DNA from 3 places in the Rhizobium sp. O111 genome. Region 2 is predicted to be linked to each of the others. Evidence: predicted binding sites of a transcription regulator. Region 2 holds the regulator's gene; each other region holds the start of a gene.

Region 1 (4,698 bases), 710 kb from region 2:
CGAGGCGGGCGGGGGCGTCGGCGGTCTTGTCGGCCTTCCACATGTCGGTATAGCCGGACTCTTCGAGGATCTGCTCGGCGAGCTCGGTATGTGATGTGTTTTCAAGCCTTTCCTGCCATCTGCGGAAAGATTGAATCACATCGAACAGCGCCTTGCGGGCCTTCGGCTTCAGTTCGTCCGTCTCGATCATGTCGGCGGCTGCCGCCAGCATCGGGATGTCACGGGCGCGGGCATAATCGTGCAGCGCGCGCACGGTGGTGTCGCCCAGGCCGCGCTTGGGGGTGTTGATGATGCGCTCGAAGGCGAGATCGTCGGCCGGCTGGGCGACGAGGCGGAAATAGGCCATGGCATCGCGGATTTCGAGGCGCTCGTAGAAGCGCGGGCCGCCGATGACGCGGTAGTTGAGGCCGAGGGTGACGAAGCGATCTTCGAACTCGCGCATCTGGAAGGAGGCGCGCACGAGGATCGCTATATCGTTCAGCTTGTGCTGGTTGCGCTGCAGCTGTTCGATCTCGTCGCCGATGGCGCGGGCTTCCTCCTCCGAATCCCAGGAAGCGTGGACCTGCACCTTGATATCATCGGGGTCGCGGCGGTCGGTGAACAGCGTCTTGCCGAGGCGGCCTTCATTATGGGTGATCAGGTGCGCGGCAGCGCCCAGAATATGGGCGGTCGAGCGGTAGTTGCGCTCGAGCTTGATCACCTTGGCGCCGGGGAAATCCTTTTCGAAGCGCAAGATGTTGTCCACTTCGGCGCCGCGCCAGCCGTAGATCGACTGGTCGTCGTCGCCGACGCAGCAGACATTCTGCGGCTCGCCCTTGGGGCGCTGGGCGAGCAGGCGCAGCCACATGTACTGCGCGGTGTTGGTGTCCTGATACTCGTCGACCAGGATATAGCGGAAACGCTGATGGTATTCCTTGAGCAGATCCGGGGTCTTCCTGAAGATCGCGATCGGATGCATCAGGAGGTCGCCGAAATCGCAGGCGTTCAGCGTCGAGAGGCGCTGCTGGTAAGCGAAGTAGAGTTCGCGACCCTTGCCGTTGGCGAAGGCGCGCGCGTCGCCCTCGGGGATGTCGGCGGGGCCCAGCCCCTTGTTCTTCCAGGTGTCGATCATCCCGGCGAACTGCTTGGCCGGCCAACGCTTGTCGTCTAGGCCTTCGGCCTGGATCAGCTGCTTGACGAGGCGCACGACGTCGTCGGTGTCGAGAATGGTGAAATCGGAGCGCAGGTTGACGAGCTCGGCGTGGCGGCGGAGCAGCTTGACGCCGATCGAGTGGAAGGTGCCGAGCCATGGCATGCCCTCGACCGCGCCGCCGACCAGATGCGCGATACGCTCCTTCATCTCGCGGGCGGCCTTGTTGGTGAAGGTGACTGCCAGGATCTGCGAGGGGAAGGCGCGGTTGGTGTTCAGGATATGGGCGATGCGGGTGGTCAGCACGCGCGTCTTGCCGGTGCCGGCGCCGGCGAGCACGAGGACCGGGCCTTCAAGCGTTTCGACTGCCTCGGTCTGCTCGGGATTGAGGCCATCCAGATAATCCGGCCGCTCTCGAGCGCCGCCACGGGCGGCCATGGCGCGGGCGGCGAGACCTCCCGAGGCCGGGGCCGAAACGGGCGCTCCTCGTGCGGGAGCTGCGGGGGCCTGCTGCTTGCGCGGCGCTTCGCCCGGCTCCTCGTCGAAGAAGGGCATATCGTCGAAACTGTTGCTCATGCCGCGTAATGTAGTGATTCGGATCGGAAAGACCAGAAAAGATGTTCTGCTTTCATTCCCGGTCCACGGGATGTTTGTCGTTGTGGGGTGGTGACGACGAGGAGCGGGTGATACGCGGGTTGCGCCTCGCGTCCATTCACGTCGAGCAAGCGGGACCGTGGTTAGATCCTCGGGACGAGCCCGAGGATGACGGTTGAGGGTGGGGATGGCGTTGGTAAGCTATTGATGTGGAAGCGCTTTCTCCTTTCTCTGCGTCATCCTCGGCCTTGTGCCGAGGATCTAAGCACGTCTCCGCGAGTTCAACGGTGCGGATGAGCGTCAACGCTTCAAAGGCAATGGCGCGGTGCGGCGCCAAGTGTCCATTCACGTCGAGCAAAACGAGGGCTTGGCAGATCCTCGGGACGAGCCCGAGGATGACGGTGGAGCATGGGGTGGCGCTTCGTAACCAATTGAAGTGGAAGCGCTTTCCTCTCGCTCGGCGTCATCCTCGGCCTTGTGCCGAGGATCTAAGCACGTTTCCGCGAGTTCAGCGGTGCGGATGAACCTCAAGCGTCCAACACCCGAGGGCGCGGCGGGCCGATCACCCCTTGATGAACGCCAACACGTCCGCGTTGAAGCGTTCAGGCTCGACCTGGGCGAGGCCGTGGCTGGAGCCTTCGTAGACCTTGAGCACGGCGCCCTTTACGATCTTCGAGGACTTCAGGGCGGCAGCGACGATGGGGACGATCTGGTCGTCGTTGCCGTGGATGAAGAGGGTCGGCTTGTCGATCTTGCGGAGGTCGTCGGTGTAGTCGACCTCGGAGAATTCGTGGATGCAGTCGTATTCGCCCTTGATGCCGCCGGCCATGCCCATCAGCCAGAAGGTCTCGCGCAGGCCTTCGTTGACCTTGGCGCCGTCGCGGTTGAAGCCGTAGAAGGGCATGGAGAGGTCGCGGAAGAATTGCGAGCGGTCGAGCGCGGTGCCCTTGCGGATGCCGTCGAAGACGTTGAGCGGCAGGCCCTCGGGGTTGGCGTCGGTTTTCAGCATCAGCGGCGGAACGGCGCCGACCAGCACCACCTTGGCGACGCGCTTGGTGCCGTGGCGGCCGAGATAGTGGGCGACTTCGCCGCCGCCGGTGGAGTGGCCGATCATGATCAGGTTCTTGAGGTCGAGATGCTCGATCAGTTCGGCAAGATCGTCGGCGTACTGGTCCATATTGTTGCCGTCCCAGGTCTGGGAGGACTTGCCGTGGCTGCGCCGGTCATGGGCGATGACGCGGTAGCCGTTCTGGCCGAAATAGAGCATCTGCGCTTCCCAGGCGTCGCCCGAGAGAGGCCAGCCATGCGAGAAGAGGATCGGCTGGCCGGTGCCCCAATCCTTGTAGAAAATCTTCGTTCCGTCCTTGGTGGTGATCTTCGGCATGCTCGTCATCCTCTTTGCGTTCGCGTTTGAATGAATGGAGCGGCGGGCGCGCTTGCGGCCCATTGCGCGACGGCAGAGAACATCGGAATGATCAGAAACGAAAGCACTATTTGCCGGTCCGGCGGACATTTGCTCCTGTGGGTCTAGTCTTTTGCGAAGACGGCAACGTCAGGGTGAGATGACTGACATTCGCCGGTCACCAACAGTTGACATTACAATGCTGTAATGGGCGGCCAATTTGCTTGCCGCTGACCTGCAATCGGACAATAATTCCGGCGTTGCGCGGCGATTTGCCACGTATGCGCCTCTTTCGATCGACCCTGGACAACCTCGAGTCCCTCTGGAGACGTGAATGTCATTTTGGAAGCAGTTTGCGATCTGTCTTGTCGTTATCGCCGCTGGCGTTACCGGATGGGCTGTCTTTGTGCCTGGCGCGCGCGATACGCTGCGCAATGCCGGCGTTCCCGAAGCACTTGTCGGTAAGGCGATCGATCCTGACAATGCAGGCCGCGCGGCGGCGCCTACAGCTGGCGGCGAGCAGGCTGGCAACCGTCGCCAGGGCGGCGGCAATGGCGGCGGTGGCGGTCGCAACGGCGCTGTGCTTGTCGTCACGCAGGCCGTGGTTCCTGGCGTGGTCAACGACCGGCTGGGTGCGATCGGCACGGGGGATGCGATCCGCTCGGTGGTGGTGACGCCGCAGGCAAGCGGTCTCATCCGCGAGATCCTCGTCAAGTCCGGCGACCGGGTCAAGCAGGGGCAGATCATCGCCAAGCTCGACAGCGAGGAGCAGGTGATCGTCAAGGGGCAGGCGGAAGTCGCGCTGAAGTCGGCGGTCGAGAAGTCCAGCCTCTACAACAATATCAAGTCCAGCGTGTCGCGCATGGACGTGTTCGATCAGGAGATCGCCGAGCAGAACGCGCGGCTGCAATTGCAGGCAGCGCAGCTGAGCCTCGACCGTCGCAACATCCTGGCGCCGATCGACGGTATCGTCGGCATCATGCCAATCAATATCGGCGACAACGTCTCGACGACGACGCCGATCGTAACGCTCGATGATCGCACCGAAATCCTCGTCGACTACTGGGTGCCGGAGCGTTTCGCCAATACGGTCAAGGTCGGCCAGGCGGTCGAGGCGACGTCGGTGGCGCGGCCGGGGCAGGTGTTTTCGGGCGCCGTCGAGGCGATCGACAACCGCGTCGATCCGGCGAGCCGTACGCTCCGGATGCGGGCGCGGATCAACAATGCGGCCGATGAGCTGAGGGCAGGGATGTCGTTCAGCGTCGGCATGCGGTTCGATGGCGACCAGTATCCGGCAGTCGATCCGCAATCGGTGCAGTGGGATTCGCAAGGGTCCTTCGTGTGGCGCGTGGCCGAGCAGAAGTCGCACAAGGTGCGCGTCAGCATCGTCCAGCGCAATCCCGACTATGTGCTGGTCAAGGGCAACCTCGATAATGGCGACCTGATCGTCACGCAGGGGCTGCAGCGCGTGCGCGAGGGCGGGCCGGTGCGCTCCGAAGGGGGCGAACTTGCCGCCAAGGAGCCCGTCACCTGATGAGCGACAGCGGCACCCACAACAACACGCCATCGGGCA
Region 2 (4,698 bases):
ACCAGCGTGTTATAGCCGAAGGAAGCGCCGCGTTCGCACAGCATGATGTTCGGGTTGCCGCTGGCATTCAGCTTGGCAAGCACGTTCTTCATGTCCCAAGGCGCCAGGAACTGGCCCTTCTTGACGTTGATGGCGCGGCCGGTCTTGGCGGCAGCGACCAGCAGGTCCGTCTGCCGGCTAAGGAAGGCCGGGATCTGCAGCACATCGACGACAGCGGCGACTTCGGCGCACTGCTCCTCGGTGTGGATGTCGGTCAAGACAGGGAAGCCGTATTCCTTCTTGAGATCGGCGAAGACTTCGAGCGCCGTTTCAAGACCGATGCCGCGCTGGGCCGACAGCGAGGTGCGGTTGGCCTTGTCGAAGGAGGACTTGTAGACAAGGCCGATGCCGAGCTTGTCGCAGAGCTCCTTCAGCGTGCCGGCGATCATGAAGGCATGGTCGCGGCTTTCCATCTGGCAGGGGCCGGCGATCAGCGACAGCTTGCCGGTGTTGGAAAACACCACACGGCCGGCGCCTTCGCCAACGGCCACCTCGGAATTGGTCTCAGTCATCGTTTCTCCTCGAAGGCGAAGAGCGCGCCCTGGCCGGGTGCGGCCTTCACCAGAATTCGATTGTTCTTGCGTGTATAGGTGATCCCGTTAGCAGCCAAATGCGCCTCTGTCACGGCGAGATCGGCAACGGAAAAGACAATCGCCGCGCCACGCAGGCCGCGATCGGCCTTGGGCTCGGCGAGATCGTAGTAAGCGTTCAAGCCATCCGGCGACAGGATATTGATACGGGCGTTGCCGGCATCCAGGCTGACACCGAACGCCTCCTCGCGGGTCGCCTGCGCATCAGACGCCAGCTGCAACAGCGGCGCGAACGCCTTGGGATCGGACGACGAGAGCACGATCGACAGGATGCCCAAAACGCCATTCGCATGGGTTTCCAAGGCCTTGAGATCGCTGGGCAGTGGGTTGACGCGCTGGCAGGCGAAGAGGAAGAAATCGGGTGCGCGCAGATCGGCCGCGAAAGCCAGGCGGAACGCGGCGGTCGCCTCAGAACCATCCGGCATCTTCATCTGCCGGGCAAATCTCAGCATCTCGCCGCCGCTCATGCCATCGTCGATGAAGCGGGCGTGATCGCTATCGGCATCCGGCGTACCGAAGACGATAGCCGACAGGCCGTCGTCGCCGCAGCGGAAGCGGAAGGCACGATCACGTGCGGTGAAAACGTTGCCGTCTCCGATGGCCGCTTCGTAAGTCTCCAGGCTGGCGATGCCGAGCGGCTCGAGGTAGGTTTTGTCGGCAAAGAAGACGCAGGCATTCTCGGTGCCGAATGGGTGCCGCGCATCGGCGGCGACGGTAAAACCGAGCTTGCCCAGGCGCTCGCGCGCCATCTCGATATTGACCACCGGCAGCACCACGTGGTCCAGGGGATGGGGGTCACTCATCGGCAAATCCTCCCGAAATCGGCAGAGATGTGCGCTGGCTTTCGCCACAATGCAAGAGGCGAGCGCGGTTAAATCGAATGAAGTGCAAAATCGCGACGATTCCGAGCCAAGTTTTACGAAAATTTAGGCACTTGCGGAACACATATGGAACATATAGTGTCCGTTCTGGCTTTGTTTCACGACTCTGGGGTTCATTTCGATGCTGACACGCAAGCAACAAGAACTGCTTCTGTTCATTCATGAGCGGATGAAAGAGTCGGGCGTTCCGCCATCCTTCGACGAAATGAAGGATGCACTCGATCTAGCATCAAAATCCGGCATTCACCGGCTGATCACGGCGCTGGAAGAGCGCGGCTTCATTCGCCGGCTGCCAAACCGGGCGCGCGCGCTCGAGGTCATCAAGCTGCCGGAAGCCTATAATCCGAGCCTGCAGCCGCGACGCGGCTTCTCGCCGAGCGTCATCGAGGGCAGCCTCGGCAAGCCGCAGCCGGTGGCCGCGGCCCCTGCCCCGAAGGCCGCGCCCAGCGCCGACAACGGCAACTCGGCGTCCGTTCCCGTCATGGGCCGGATCGCCGCCGGTGTGCCGATCTCGGCGATCCAGAACAACACCCACGACATCACCGTCCCCGCCGACATGCTCGGCTCCGGCGAGCACTACGCGCTCGAGGTCAAGGGCGACTCGATGATCGAAGCCGGCATTTTCGACGGCGACACCGTCATCATCCGCAACGGCAACACCGCCAATCCCGGCGACATCGTCGTGGCGCTTGTCGACGATGAAGAGGCGACGCTGAAGCGCTTCCGCCGCAAGGGCGCGTCGATCGCGCTGGAAGCTGCGAACCCGGCTTACGAAACCCGCATTTTCGGGCCTGACCGCGTCAAGGTTCAGGGCAAGCTCGTCGGGCTTATTCGCCGGTATCACTGAGTGGTGACATCGCCAGGCGGTGACTGGTCGTCGCTGAAGCTGTCGTTGCGCCAGTCATAGGCGCGATGGCGCAACCAGGGGCGACCGAGGCTTTCATAGGCGGTTTTGACGACGGGTGTCCCCTGCTCGTCGATACGGATTTCGACGGCGCCCGATCGCCTGAGGGTTTCGCCGGTCAATAGCATTGCGCCGGAACGGCATGTCGCCTGGCGCAGACGGACAGGCGTGATGACGATATCGGCCACATCGCAGGCGGGACCGAGATAGGCGGCGTTTTCGAGCGTCGCGATGACGTAGCCGCTATCGAGCGCTGTCACGCACCAGGCCATCTTGAGGCACTGGAAACCGCTGTCGTTTGTCGAAGCCGCTGCTTCGCGCATCATGGCGCGCGCTTCGCGTTGTTGTTTCAGTGTCAGTCGTGGCCTTGGCTCACCCCTCCTGGGAATGGACAATGCCTCGCCTTCGATCACATCCGGCGGCTTGTGGTCTTCGATCGCGAGCGCGCGCTGCCATTGCCCGAAGATGAAGTCGGGCGGCCGTTCGCGGTTGCTGGCAAGGCCGTCGCCTGTAACTGCCGCCACAAGGCTTCCATCCTCGGACACGACGAGTTCTGGCGCAGGTGTCGCAGGCAGCAGGACGACGACGATCGTTGCAAGCGCGGCAACCGCAGCGCCGATCCATCGCAGGCGCGTCCGCATCAGCCCCCAGACGAGGAAGCCGAGTACGGCGATCGCGAAATACCATTCGGGAATCCGCCCGATATCGACACTGCCGCCCCAGCCGGAAACCATCTTTGCGATGTCGATCACGAGATCCAGCCCGAAGCCGGCGACCTTCCACGGCACAGCGTCGAGGCCAAATGGCGTCGCCAACATCGCGGCCATTCCGAAGGGCATGACGATGAAGGAGATGACGGGCATGGCAAGCAGGTTGGCGGGAAGGCCGTAGCCGCTCAGCCTGTGAAAATGCTCGATCGAAAACAGCGCCGTCGAGAAACCGCCGATCATCGAGGTCAGCGCGATGCCGCCGAAGAAGCGAAGCGTGACCATGACCGGCTTTATCGCGGGATGCGTGAGAAGAACGCTTTCGCGATGCCGCCTCCTAGTCCACACAGCAAAGCCCGCGACCAGCGCCAGCGTCGCGGCGTAGGACATCTGGAAGCTCGGGCCCAGCACCTCGGATGGCGACATCAGAATGATCAGCATCGCCGAGAGCGCGATGTTGCGCAGGCTGATCGAGGGGCGATCGAACAGCACCGCGACAAGCATGATCGCCATCATGATGAAGGCGCGCTCGGCGGAGACGGCAAAGCCCGAGATCATGTAATAGGCCGTCAGCGCCAGAAGCGCGCTGCCGGCGGCAAGCTTCTTGGTCGGATAGGCCTGTGCGAAGCCAGGAAACAGTCCAAAGAACAGCCGCAGCCCGACAAAGCAGATGCCGGCCGACAGCGCCATGTTGAGGCCCGAGATCGCGACGATATGCGCGAGGCCGGATTGGCGCAGCGCCTCCGTCGTCTCGTTGGAGATGACGCGTCTCTCATCGGTGACAAGCGAGGCGGCGAAGGCGCCGGTATCATCAGGCAGAATGCTGCGGATGCGGTCGCCAATACTGCTGCGCAGACCGTAGAGCCATTCCACGGCGCGATCGGCGGCAGAGAGATCGGCGATATCGATCTGCGACGCGATGGGCTGCGGAATACCGTAGAAGAAGCCGTTGGCGCCGATGCCGTCGAAATAGGCGGAGAATGCGAAATCGTTGAGTTCGGGCAATGCCGGTCCGGCTGGCGGCGTCAGGCGCACTCGGCCCGTGAGCCATCCGCCGACCGCGACAGGCTCGCCGGCACGCGCGACGAGCGACACTTGCTGCGGCGGACGCTTGAGCGCAGGCTCGTCCGTGCGCGTTACCCTTAAGATATAGCGCCAGCGGCCGTTGTCGTCGCCCTCGCGCCGTTCCACGCGGCCGGTCACAGTCGTAGTCACCGCTGTGTCGAGAACGACGGTATCAGCGCGCCAGGTCTCGAGTTGCGCCGCGAACATGCCAAGGACGACGAGCAGGCCTGATATCGCCACACGGCGGGTGGCAACGGGCGCGGCGCCCGCCAGAACGAAGACGAGACCGAAGAGAACAGCCCAGGCAAGGAGCCGCATGGGCGGGATATCGACAGCAAGGCGGAACCAGGCGATGGCGCCTGCGCCGAGGAAGATGGGCGACGCCAGGAAAAAGCGGCCGTGATCGAATTCCGTGCTGAACGCTTGTGCTGCAACGGCTGCCTGGCGGCCGATCCCTCGGCTTGCGCGACTCAGAAAACCCGACGTCGACTGCGTCAACGGCGCGCGCGTCA
Region 3 (4,698 bases), 860 kb from region 2:
GGGCGGAACGTCCAGCCCGTCGGTCAGCACATAGCTTGCCGGGATGGAGAGGCTCAGGATCGCGCGGCGCATGGCGTCGAGGCTCGCCTTGCGGATATCCGTCTCGTCGATGCGGCGCGAGCTGGATGAGGCGATCGCGACGGTCGCGGTGGCAAGGATCTGCTCGAAGAGCTCTTCCCGTCTTTGCGCGGAAAGCTGCTTGGAATCGTTCAGGCCATCGGGGATGCGCTTGGGATCGAGAATGACGGCGGCGGCAACGACTGGCCCCGCCAGCGGCCCGCGCCCCGCCTCGTCGGCGCCGGCAACAGGCCAGTGGCCGGCCTTGCGCGCCTTCAGCTCCAGCCGGAAATCCGGAAGCAGTGGGACATCTTCGAAAAGCATGGGAGAATCGGGTGGCGTGCGACGTTTCATGCGGCTGAACTTCGCACGCCAACCCGATTTCCTGCAAGTCCCCGGATCAGGGCGGCGGGCCGGGGACTTGAGAACGGAAGGCCAGGGTCAGCCGTCCGTAAGGGAATGTCAGAGCACGTCGCGCAAAAGTGTGCAGCGGTTTTGCGACAACGACATGCTGCAAAACTAGAGCAGCGACAGCTGCACGCCGCTGCCGTTGGGCGGCACGAACAGGTCGTCGCGCAGCGGCATGCTGCGGCGGGTCATGCCGAGCCGCTTCGTGGCCATCTCGAAGCGCCGGGCGATCTGCCAGGCATAGGGACCGGCGCCCTTCATGCGCTTACTGAAATCGGCGTCGTAATCCTTGCCGCCGCGCATCGAGCGCACCAGCGACATGACGTGTCGGTAGCGGTCGGGATAGTGCTGCAGCAGCCAGTCGCGAAACAGCGGCGACACTTCTAGCGGCAAACGCAGGATCACATACCCGGCTTCCGTGGCGCCAGCGGCATGCGCCGCATCGAGCACACGCTCGATCTCGTGATCGTTCAGCGCCGGAATGACCGGCGCCATCATCACCGATGTGCGGATGCCGGCGTCGCTCAGCGCCTTCAACGCATCGAGCCGCTTCGATGGGGTCGATGCGCGCGGCTCCATCGTCCGCGCCAGCTTGCGGTCCAGCGTCGTCACGGACAGCGAGGCGCGCACCAGGTTTTTCTCCGCCATGCGCTGCAGGATATCGAGATCGCGCAGGATGAGCGCAGACTTGGTGACGATCGAGACAGGATGGTTGGCCCGCTCCAGCACCTCGAGGATATCCCGCATGATCCGCCATTCCTTCTCGATCGGCTGGTACGGGTCGGTGTTGGTGCCGATGGCGATCACCCGCGGCTTGTAACCCGGCTTGGCGAGCTCGCGCTCCAGAAGCTTGGCCGCATCCGGCTTGGCAAACAGCCTGGCTTCGAAATCAAGCCCCGCAGACAGGCCCATATAGGCGTGCGTGGGGCGCGCGAAGCAATAGATGCAGCCATGCTCGCAGCCGCGATAAGGGTTGATCGAACGGTCGAAGGGGATATCCGGCGATTCATTGCGGGTGATCGCCGTACGCGGCTTTTCGATCTGCACCTCGGTCTTGAACGGCGGCAACTCCTCAAGCGTCTGCCAGCCATCGTCAAAGCCCTCGCGGCTCTGCGGCTCGAAGCGCCCGCTCGGGTTCAGCCCCGCACCGCGGCCACGCCGGCGGTCGACCTCGATCCTGAGGCCGGAAGAAACGATCATCGCGTCGGCAATATCCGCCGTATTGGCAGGCGCGAATGCGGCCTGCCCTGCAAGGGACTGTTCGTTCATCGGGTTTCTCCGTCGATGGAAGACTAGGTGTCCCCATCCGTTCTGGTGATTAAATTCCTATCGCTGAAATGAGAACAATGCAAGAACAAAATTGGAAAACTGTCGCTGGTAATGTTTTGTGCGTCGCACTATAAATGAGCAATGTTGACTGTCGTATTGGAATGCCGGGATCAGGAACCTGAGCTGGCGCAGACATTATCGGTGTTGGTTGCTGGTGCCGTGGAGGGGCTGGTGAGCGATGTGGTGGTGCTCGACCACGGCTCGCGCGATGGCTCGTCCAAGGTCGCGGACGCTGCCGGCTGCCGCTTCCATCAGCATTGGGATATCAAGGACATACTGCGCTCGGCGCGCGGCGAATGGCTGCTATTCGTTGAGCCCGGCGCCCGCCCGCAGAGCGGCTGGATCGACGAGATCGCCGAATATGTGGCGCTGAACAAGCTGCCCGCCCGTTTCACCGCCTCGCGCGGTTATCGCCGGCCTTTCTATCAGCGCCTGCGCCGCCTGGCGCCGCTCGAGCTTGGCCTGTTGCTGCCGAAAAAACATGCGCTGGCGACGGCGCGCAGCGGCATGCAGCTTGCCGAATTCGTCAAGGGACAGAAGCTGCGCAAGCTATCGGCCGAGCTCATCCCGTCCTGGGTGGCGCGTTCGGCGCGGAGCTAGGAATCAAGCGCCGCGCTTCAGGTGCTCGTCGAGCCTGGGCATGATTTCCACGAAGTTGCACGGCATGTGGCGATAATCGAACTGCGCCTTCAAGATGCCGTCCCACGCGTCCTTGCAGGCGCCGGGCGATCCCGGCAGCACGAAGACGAAGGTGGTGCCGATCAGCCCCGCCGTCGCGCGCGACTGCACGGTGGATGTACCGATCTTGTCCTGCGAGATACGGTGGAAGACAGCCGAAAAGCCGTCCATGCGCTTGTCGAACAGCGGCTCCAGCGTCTCGGGCGTCACGTCGCGCCCGGTAAAGCCGGTTCCGCCGGTGGTGATGATCACGTCGACATCGGCTTGCGCGGTCCAGGCCTGCACCTGCGCGGCGATCGCCTGCCTGTCGTCGGGCGCGATGGCGCGCGCGATGAGGCGGTGTCCCGCCTCCGAAATCCGGGCCGCCAGCGTATCGCCTGAGCGGTCGTCTGCAGCTGTGCGCGTGTCTGATACAGTCAGCACGGCAAATCCCACCGGAATAAACGGACGCGTGTCGTCAACGCCTGTCATCATCATCTCCCGCCAATGTTTCGGTTGCCTCGAAATACCAGTCCGGCCGCTTGCCGTGAAGCGCACGCGCCGCAGCCTCTGCCTCGTCCATGCTTGCGAATATGCCGAAGCACGTCGCGCCCGATCCTGACATCCGCACGAATAGCGCGCCTTGGTCGCGGAGCATATCGGCGATTTCGGCGATCTCGGGCAGCAGCGCACGCGCCGGCGGTTCGAGATCGTTGCGCATGGCGCGCAACGCGTCCAGCCAGGGGAGACCGGGTGCTACCGCAAGCGCGCCGTTCGTCTTGGTCGCCAGCTTGCGGAACACCTCGGGCGTCGAAACGCCCTTCAGCGGATTGGCGAGCACCATGGGAAAAACCGGCAGGTCGCGCACCGTCTCGATCCGCTCGCCGATACCGCGCGCGATCAGCGGCCGGCTCGCAAGACACATCGGCACATCGGCGCCGAGCTTGATGGCGATGGCGTCGATGGTCGCGGCGGGCAGGGGAGTACCCCACAACCGCATCAGCCCACGCAGCGCCGCCGCCGCATCCGCCGAGCCGCCGCCGATGCCTGAGGCAATCGGCAAATCTTTGTACAGGTGGATCTTTACGGGTGGCGCGGTCCCGCCAACGTCGAGGACGGCAAGACGCAACGCATCGCGCGCCTTCAGCACCAGATTGGTACCGCCATCGCCCGCAAGCGCGTCGCCGAAGCGTCCGGAGATATGAAACTCGTCGGCATCCGCTGGTGCGAAGTCCAGCCGGTCGCCCGCCCGCGTGAACGTCACCAGCATTTCGAGCAGATGATAGCCGTCGTCTCTCTGGCCCGTCACATGCAGGGCCAGATTGATCTTGGCAAAGGCATCCTCGCTGATCGCAACGCCGTCGGCGAAGCCGAAGCCGGTGTCAGCCATGGATGATCAGGTCTTCTTGTCGGCCGGCTTCGGGTCGACAGGGGCCGGATCGGGCATCTTCTTGTCGACGGTCTTGGCGTCGTCGGTCACGGCAGGCAGGCCGTTGGCGATCTTGTCCTTGATCTTCGGGATCTCGGCCGCCTCGGGTTCCGAGCCCAGTGCCCGGTTCCACTGGTAGACGGCTTCGAGCTTGCGCCCGACGCGCCAGTAGGCGTCGCCCAGATGATCGTTTATTGTTGCGTCGCCGGCCTTGATCTGTGCGGCGCGCTCCAGTTCCTCGGTCGCGTCGTCGAACTTGCCGAGGCGGAAATAGGCCCAGCCGAGCGAATCGATGATGTAGCCATCGTCGGGCCGCAGATCGACGGCCTTCTTGATCATCTCCAGACCCTCGTCGAGGTTCCGGTTCATGTCGATCCAGGAGTAGCCGAGATAGTTCAAGACCTGCGGCTGGTTCGGGTTGAGGTCCAGCGCCTTGCGGAAGCTCGGCTCGGCCTTGTCCCACTGCTTCAGCCGCTCATAGGCGATGCCGCGCTGGAAGAACACTGTCCAGGTGTTCTTGCCCGGCAGCGGTCCGATAACCTCTACAGCCTTGTCGTAGTTCTCGGCCATCGCCTTGTAGTCCTTGGCGTCGGAGAGAACGCTGCCATAGGCGAGGTAGCTGCGAATATCCTTCGGATCCGATTGGATCAGCCCCTGCAGATGCGCACGGGCTTCCTCGACCTTGCCGCCTTCGGCCAGCGCCAGACCGAGCTGCAGCTCGGAGATGCGGCTCATCGGCGAATTGTCGGGCACTTCCTTGTAGAGCGCGATGGCGCGGTCCAGCTGGCTCTGCTTCTCGGCGATGCCGCCGAGCATGA

Evidence for each region. The regulator LexA, encoded in region 2, represses DNA repair genes until DNA is damaged. The targets are predictions, from matches to a motif close to TGTTCNNNNTGTGTTCNG.
Region 1: ACVTFQ_RS10525 (ATP-dependent helicase) is a predicted target of LexA. The motif match lies at 1,748-1,765, and genes of this name have one in related genera.
Region 3: ACVTFQ_RS02350 (glycosyl transferase) is a predicted target of LexA. The motif match lies at 1,816-1,833, and genes of this name have one in related genera.

Annotation. Positions count from the first base shown of each region.
Region 1 covers NZ_JBSHXL010000001.1:2,042,145-2,046,842, reverse strand. Annotated here, with positions in the region: gene ACVTFQ_RS10525 (ATP-dependent helicase) at 1-1,705, opposite strand, end outside; gene ACVTFQ_RS10520 (alpha/beta fold hydrolase) at 2,286-3,107, opposite strand; gene ACVTFQ_RS10515 (efflux RND transporter periplasmic adaptor subunit) at 3,460-4,659, shown strand; gene ACVTFQ_RS10510 (efflux RND transporter permease subunit) at 4,659-4,698, shown strand, end outside.
Region 2 covers NZ_JBSHXL010000001.1:1,331,667-1,336,364, reverse strand. Annotated here, with positions in the region: gene kdsA (3-deoxy-8-phosphooctulonate synthase) at 1-551, opposite strand, end outside; gene ACVTFQ_RS06850 (VOC family protein) at 548-1,432, opposite strand; gene lexA (transcriptional repressor LexA) at 1,632-2,357, shown strand; gene ACVTFQ_RS06840 (ComEC/Rec2 family competence protein) at 2,351-4,698, opposite strand, start outside.
Region 3 covers NZ_JBSHXL010000001.1:469,439-474,136, forward strand. Annotated here, with positions in the region: gene ACVTFQ_RS02340 (ribonuclease HII) at 1-411, opposite strand, end outside; gene ACVTFQ_RS02345 (PA0069 family radical SAM protein) at 577-1,734, opposite strand; gene ACVTFQ_RS02350 (glycosyl transferase) at 1,876-2,394, shown strand; gene moaB (molybdenum cofactor biosynthesis protein B) at 2,398-2,943, opposite strand; gene ACVTFQ_RS02360 (4-(cytidine 5'-diphospho)-2-C-methyl-D-erythritol kinase) at 2,930-3,841, opposite strand; gene ACVTFQ_RS02365 (tetratricopeptide repeat protein) at 3,848-4,698, opposite strand, start outside.